2 regions of the Rhodococcus mengyinensis genome follow, and region 2 is predicted to be linked to the other one. Evidence: riboswitches for the same ligand, from Rfam matches in the RefSeq annotation. Region 2 holds a riboswitch; the other holds the start of a gene.
The links. A riboswitch is a leader RNA that binds a small molecule or an ion and turns the genes downstream of it on or off. The one in region 2 is predicted to bind cyclic di-AMP.

Region 1 (3,395 bases), on a different contig from region 2:
TGGTCCAGGAGCTGCTGCGGCGAATCGCTCACCATCACGGCGAAGAGGCGATTGGTCCGTGCACCCTGGTAATTGGCGGTGGCGAGCTTGTTCACCACCGGCTGGAAGACGGCGACGCGCGCGTTGGCGGCGTCGAGCACACCCTGGTCCGTTGCGAGCTGCGCGTCGGCGTCGCGTTGCGCCGACTGCTTGGCCGCGAGATCGATCTGCGCGTTGTGGAGTGCCTCCGACGTCTGCTCGGACTGCCGGGACAGGTCACCGAGCTTCGTCAGCGCGTCGGTCGGGTTGGTGGTCACCGGGTCTGCGCCCGCCTGGATCGCCGGCAGCGACACGAGGGCCACCGACAGCACGCCGGCGGTCAGCACGCTGCCCAGGGAGCGCTTCATCTTGTGTGAGGCCACGGAAATGCAGTTCTCCGATCGTCGCTCTCCACCAGCCGGGCCGGGTGTCCGAGGCGCGGCTCAGGGATTTCCTCGGCCGATGCGACCGTGGAGTGCCGAAGAGGTGGTGACCCGCGTTGCCGCCCGGTTGGCGCGACAAGACTTCGCAAGGTCTCGGATAGGTTACGGAATGGCATACGTTTGTGTCCACCTATGTCACGAACGAGGTGGCGGGGACCACCCGACGGGTGAACGACACGCTGTCTGCCTGGGGCGCAACGACATCGAGGGTGGGTTCGAATCGTGATTCGAACCCACCCTCGGTGGTCGTGCGAGATCCTACGAAGCTACCCCGTGCATCCCCGCCCTCGACTCGGTGGATGCCTCGCCTCGCGTGTGGATCAGTAGCGGCGTGCGCCGTCGAAAGGCATGGACGCGATGGGCGCCAACTTGACGGGCTGACCCTCGGTGGAGGCGTGGATCACGTTGCCGTTGCCGGCGTAGATGCCCGAGTGCGATCCGCCGTAGAAGGAGACGACGTCGCCGGGGCGGAGATCGGACTGCGACACGGGAGCGCCTGCCGCCGCCTGCGCGTAGCTGGTGCGCGGCAGGTTCAGTCCGGCCTGCTTGAACGCCCACTGCACCAGACCGGAGCAGTCGAACGAGTTGGGGCCGGCGGCGCCGTAGACGTACGGCGAGCCGAGCTTGGTCTGTGCGGCCTGAACGGCCTTGTCACCTGCGGTGCCGGCCGGCGCCGGGGGCGCGGGCAGGTTCGGGACACCGGGGATCTGCGGGATGACGACACCCGGGATCTCGAAGGTTCCGACTCCGGGGATGGTGACGGGATCTGCGGCCGCGGGGGCCGCGGTCGCGGTGAGCGCTCCGACTGCGAGCGCGCCGGCGACGACTGCCCGTCGCACATTCCGCTTGGAAACTTGTGACGCCACGAAAGGGGTACTCCGTTTCTTCCATTCATCCGCCGACCGAGTTAGCTGACGGGTTCGGGCTGGGAAGATCAGCCCTACCCACCGGTGCGTGAGGACGTCCCGGCGGGATTCACCCCAGTAGAAACTTGGGTTCCCGGTACGACCGCTCTCGCGAGTGGCCGATTAGGCGGTGACTAGCGATGCTGCCCCGGTGTTGGGGCTGCGAGACTCCGCTAGGTCTCAGGAAGGTTACGAAATGGAATACCCCGATGTCGACCGGAACACGCGGAAAGTGTCCGTTTGGGCCGATTCCGGCTTTGCGGGCGCGCGATACCCACATTCGGTAACGACCGGATAACAGGCGGTTTGTTTCCGATCTCTTTTCGACAGCGGGAGTGGGCATTTCGCGAAGCCTGACGACTCCCCGATTTTCTCCCGGTCAGCGTTCCTGCTGTTCAACCGGGGTGCCGCGGACCGCACCCGCGACACGCGCCCGATCCGCCGGTACCGGTCCCCGCCCCGTCCGAACACCTCGTTCGCGGCCGCGCGCGCGACCCGCGCACCGCCCGCGACCGCCGCCCGAGACGGTCAGTGTGATCCTCGTCTCTCCGGGCTCTCCGGGCGGTTCTGTCGGTGCCCGTCCATACGCTCTGAGCCGTGAGCGTCCCCGGTGTACCCGAACAGCTGAGATTCGACGAACTCGACACCCCACTGCGGGACACCACGTTCGTGGTGGTCGACCTCGAGACCACGGGAGCGCGGCCGGGCGAGGACGCCATCACCGAGATCGGCGCGGTGAAGATCCGCGGTGGCGAGGTGATCGCCGAAATGGCCACTCTCGTCGACCCGGGACGGTCCATCCCCCCGCACATCGTGGAGATCACCGGCATCACCACCGCCATGGTGATCGACGCCCCGCGGATCGAGCGAGTGCTGCCGGCGTTCCTGGAGTTCGCACGCGGCGCGGTGCTCGTCGCGCACAACGCCCCGTTCGACACGGGCTTCCTCAAGGCCGCCGCGTCCGCCACCGACACCCCCTGGCCCAAGTTCACCGTGCTCTGCACCGTCAAACTGGCCCGGCGCGTCCTCAGCCGCGACGAAGCGCCGTCCGTCAAGCTGTCGTCGCTGGCCCGGCTGTTCGACGTCGGGACCACTCCGACCCACCGGGCACTCGACGACGCCCGGGCCACCGTCGACGTCCTGCACGCCCTCATCGCGAGGGTCGGCAATCAAGGGGTGCACAGTCTCACCGAGCTCGTCGACTACCTTCCCGACGTCTCCTCGCACCAGCGGGCGAAACGGACGCTCGCCAGCCATCTCCCCCACGCTCCGGGCGTGTACCTGTTCCGCGGACCGTCCGACGAGGTCCTGTACGTCGGCACGGCGACCGATCTGCGCCGGCGGGTGCGCAACTACTTCACCGGCTCGGAGACGCGTGGCCGGATGAAGGAGATGGTGGCCTTGAGCACCCGGATCGACCACGTCGAGTGCGCGCATGCACTCGAGGCGGGTGTGCGCGAGCTCCGGCTGCTCGCCGCGCACACGCCGCCGTACAACCGGAGGTCCAAATACCCGAAACGCGGGTGGTGGATCACGCTCACCGTGGAGGCCTTCCCCCGGCTGTCGGTGGTGCGTACCCCGACCGCCGACTCGCTCGGTCCGTTCCGGTCCCGCTCGACCGCCGTCGACGTCGCCGACGTCCTCGCCGAGTACTGCATTCTCCGCACCTGCACGAGCCGCATCCCGAAGGGAAGGGAGCACGGTCCGCAGTGCCCACCCCGCGAGCTCGGAGGCTGCCCGGCGTCCGTCCACGACCGCGCCACGGAGGACGCCTACCGTCCCGGGCCGGCACTCTTCCGGCAGTTCCTGCGCGGCCTGGACGACGCCCCGCTGCAGCGCATGCGCGCACGGGTGGAGGAGCTGGCCGCCGGCGAGTTGTTCGAGAACGCCGCACGGCTGCGTGATCGCACCGCGGAGGTCGTGCTCGCGTTGCGGAGGATGCAGCGCCTTGCCGCCCTCACCGCGCTCGATCAGCTCGTGGCCGCTCGCCCGGCCGCGACCGGCGGCTGGGAGTTCGCGGTGATCCGTT
Region 2 (3,395 bases):
CGGGAACGATGCGCAGCGACGTCTTGTCCCCCCAGACGATCCCCACGGACCGCAGGCCGTCCAGCGTGGCGTCGACGGACTTCTTCGTCGCCTTCGACCCCACCGCGTCCTGCAGGGTGGCCCGCGGCACGGCGACCTCGTCGGCCCGTTCGAGCGCCAGCAGTTCGAGGATGCCGAAGTCCAGCGACGTCAGGTTGTCGGCCGCGCGGGCCACCGATGCCCGCTGTTCGGCGCGGCCGGCGAGGACGACGATCGTGGCAGGCGGTGGAACCGCCAGGTCGGGTCGCTTGCGGAGCAGATCCGTCAGTTCGGCGTCGCTGCGCGCGGCCAGCCAGTCCGCGAGGGTCGCGGCGCCGCGCGGGGAGGCAGCGGTGCCGTTGGTGCTCGCGGTGGCGTCGTCGGTGTCGGTCATCGACTATCAGATTAGAGACCTGGGCTGTACGTCGCCGAATGCTCCTGTCAAAATGGCACCGTGGCTAACAATTCGAAGAAGCAGTACGTGGATCCAGGGTGGCCCGAAACCGCCGATGGAGATAGCGCCGTGACCGAACTGTCGTCGAGCCGTGCGGGCGGATTGTCCCCGTTCGGCGAGGACACCGAGTTCCCGCTGCCGGCGGACTCGCTGCCGTACGCGCATCCGCACACCGTGATCAACCGCTGACCCGACGACACAAGAGGGGCCCTGCACCGGATCGGTGCAGGGCCCCTCTTCTGTGAATCGCGGGGGATTACTGCGGGAGCAGTCCCTTGTTCGCGTCGATGAGCTGCAGGATCTGGGGATCGATCGCGATGCCCTGGGCCTTGACGGCCTCGATCGCGCTGTCGACGACACCGGCGTACTGCGAGGTGCCGTTGGTGCTGGGGACGCCGCCCGTGAGGTCGGGGAGTGCCGGCGCCGCGGGGGCCTCGGGCACGGTTGCGGGGGCGGTGCGCTGGGTGGGTGCGCTGCTCAGGCCGAGGCTCGAGGAGCAGGACGGCCATGCGCCCCAGCCCTGGGAGTCGAGGACCTTCTCGGCGACGACGATCTGCTCTTCACGCGAGGCCTGGTTGGCGGTGGCTGCGTACTGGGTGCCACCGTGTGCGTTCCAGGTGCTCGGGGAGAACTGGAGTCCGCCCTGGAAGCCGTTTCCGGTGTTGATTCCCCAGTTTCCGCCGGACTCGCACTGCGCGAGGCGGTCCCAGTCGGAGTCGGGTGCCGCGTTCGCGGTGCCCGAGAAGGCGGCTCCGGCGACGCCCATGATGGCGCCGGTGACGGCGACCTTGGCGACGGTGCGGCCGGTGGTGGTGGGCTTGCGATGGCGTCCGCTCATAGTGGTCGAGATCCTCTCCACACGCGCCTGCGAGGTCAGCTGTCGGGTTCGGGCTGAGAGGTCGCCCGGCCTCGCCTCTCCTGGCTGGAGAGGGTCTGGCTTCACCCCAAGATCCGAGTGTGCGAGGCACATTCGGGCCGGTGTCCGTCTGAGAACTTGCGTTCCCTGGAGGACTTTGGGTCCCCCGTCCTCGTCCCTGGAATGCTTCGTCGGGACTCCGGTACCCGCGGGACGAGGTTTGGCGCGGCGGGCCGGATGTGGCCGATGTTTCCTCGGCCGGTGACGACGGTAACGGGCCGAGGCCGCAGTGTCACCATTTGATAACGCGGAGTGTCTTCGCCTGTTGCGGGGCCTCATTGGGCGCGCAGGAACTCTTCCCAGCTAGTGGCGACAAGACGTGCGTATCGCCGAGCCGTTGCCCTTCCGTTACCGGGCCGTTATGTGAGTAAGCTCACATCACTGGGGAGCGTCGATGATGTCCTTGCCGAGGGGCATGAGCGAGATGGGGATCATCTTCAGATTTGCGACCGCGAGGGGGATCCCGATGATCGTGATCGCCATGGCGATTGCCGTGACGACGTGCCCGATCGCGAGCCACAGACCGGCGATGACGAACCAGATGACGTTGCCGATCAGCGAGGCCACACCGGCCGTCGGCTTGTCGACCACGGTCTTCCCGAACGGCCACAGCGCGTAGACGCCGACCCGGAACGACGCGATGCCGAACGGGATCGTGATGATCAGGATGCAGCACAGGATTCCGGCGACGAAGTACCCCAGCGCCAGCCACAGACCGCCGAAGATCAGCCAGATGATGTTGAGCAGAATTCTCATGATCGTCCCATCGGTCGGTGGTCGGGTGTGTCAGCGCGAGCGTCTGCCCTGCCTCAGTGCCGCGACGATTCCGAGGAGGAATCCGATCGGGCACGCGAGGGCGATGAGATAGAGAACGAGGCCCGGTTCGGAATCGGAGAGCACCGGGGTCAGGAAGATCGCCACGATCGCGACGAAGCCGACCGCGAAGAGGGCGAGTGCGACGCGCAGGAGTCCGTCGCCCCTCCGGGGTGTCTGAGGAGTGCTCGAAGGAGTCGGTTCGTGGGCCACACCAGCAACGATAGTGCCTGGAAACCCGGATGCCGGAGGGGGTCTCTGCAAGGTAGACTGTGGGCACTGCGCGTCCCGCACCAGAGGTGGGGCGCGCTGTTTTGCATACCAAGTGCAACCAACTGCACTCCAAGTGATGAGCGGGTGAACGCGGTGCCGACCGGCAAGGTGAAGTGGTACGACGTCGAAAAGGGCTTCGGCTTTCTGTCGCAGGAGGAGGGGGAGGACGTCTACGTGCGTTCGTCCGCTCTTCCCGAGGGCGTCGAGGGCCTCAAGGCCGGTCAGCGCGTCGAGTTCGGCATGGCCGCCGGTCGACGCGGCCCCCAGGCTCTGAGCCTGAAGGTGCTCGACCCGGCGCCGTCGCTGCGTCAGAACGCCGCACGCAAGGAGCCGTCCGCCAAGAAGCACACGCCGGACGAACTCCACGGCATGGTCGAGGACATGATCACGCTGCTCGAGGCGAAGGTCCAGCCCGATCTGCGCAAGGGCAAGTACCCGGACCGCAAGACCGCCCAGCGCATCTCCGAGGTGGTCCGCGCCGTCGCGCGCGAGCTCGACAGCTGATTCGACGGACAACGGGAAGGCCCCTGCGCTTCGGCGCAGGGGCCTTCTTCGTGTGTCGTGTCAGGCGGTCTTGATCGACCAGGCTGCCCGGGCCTGCGTGAGCCCCTGCTCGTCGATGACGGCGGACGGCAGCTGGATCTCGACGCCGGCCAGCTGCAGGTCTTCCGAGGAGGGCACGGTCACGGCGCGGGTCTCACCGGCGCGGTGAGCCTGTTCCTGGACGAGGACCTGCCCCGACGCGTCCTGGTAGACGACGAGCATGCGCCACGGCGCGTCGACGATCTCCTGTGGCAGCGACAGCTGCAGCGAGGAGCCGGGTGGCACGTCGAGTTCGGCGAGGTCGCCGGTCGTGCAGTCCTCGAGATACAGGTTGCAGTACGCCAGCGGGGGGATCTGCTCGGCCCGGTTGTGCGCGAA

Region 1: another riboswitch for cyclic di-AMP. It lies ahead of ACNJ7E_RS40765 (NlpC/P60 family protein); the one in region 2 lies ahead of ACNJ7E_RS05300 (transglycosylase family protein).

The regions. Positions count from the first base shown of each region.
Region 1 covers NZ_JBLWIT010000154.1:127,459-130,853, forward strand. Annotated here, with positions in the region: gene ACNJ7E_RS40760 (C40 family peptidase) at 1-401, opposite strand, end outside; gene ACNJ7E_RS40765 (NlpC/P60 family protein) at 782-1,327, opposite strand; cyclic di-AMP (ydaO/yuaA leader) riboswitch at 1,342-1,506, opposite strand; gene ACNJ7E_RS40770 (DEDD exonuclease domain-containing protein) at 1,964-3,395, shown strand, end outside.
Region 2 covers NZ_JBLWIT010000038.1:115,920-119,314, reverse strand. Annotated here, with positions in the region: gene ACNJ7E_RS05310 (helicase-associated domain-containing protein) at 1-412, opposite strand, end outside; gene ACNJ7E_RS05305 (hypothetical protein) at 473-661, shown strand; gene ACNJ7E_RS05300 (transglycosylase family protein) at 729-1,310, opposite strand; cyclic di-AMP (ydaO/yuaA leader) riboswitch at 1,319-1,532, opposite strand; gene ACNJ7E_RS05295 (YccF domain-containing protein) at 1,767-2,144, opposite strand; gene ACNJ7E_RS05290 (hypothetical protein) at 2,175-2,414, opposite strand; gene ACNJ7E_RS05285 (cold-shock protein) at 2,568-2,978, shown strand; gene ACNJ7E_RS05280 (DUF2771 domain-containing protein) at 3,039-3,395, opposite strand, start outside.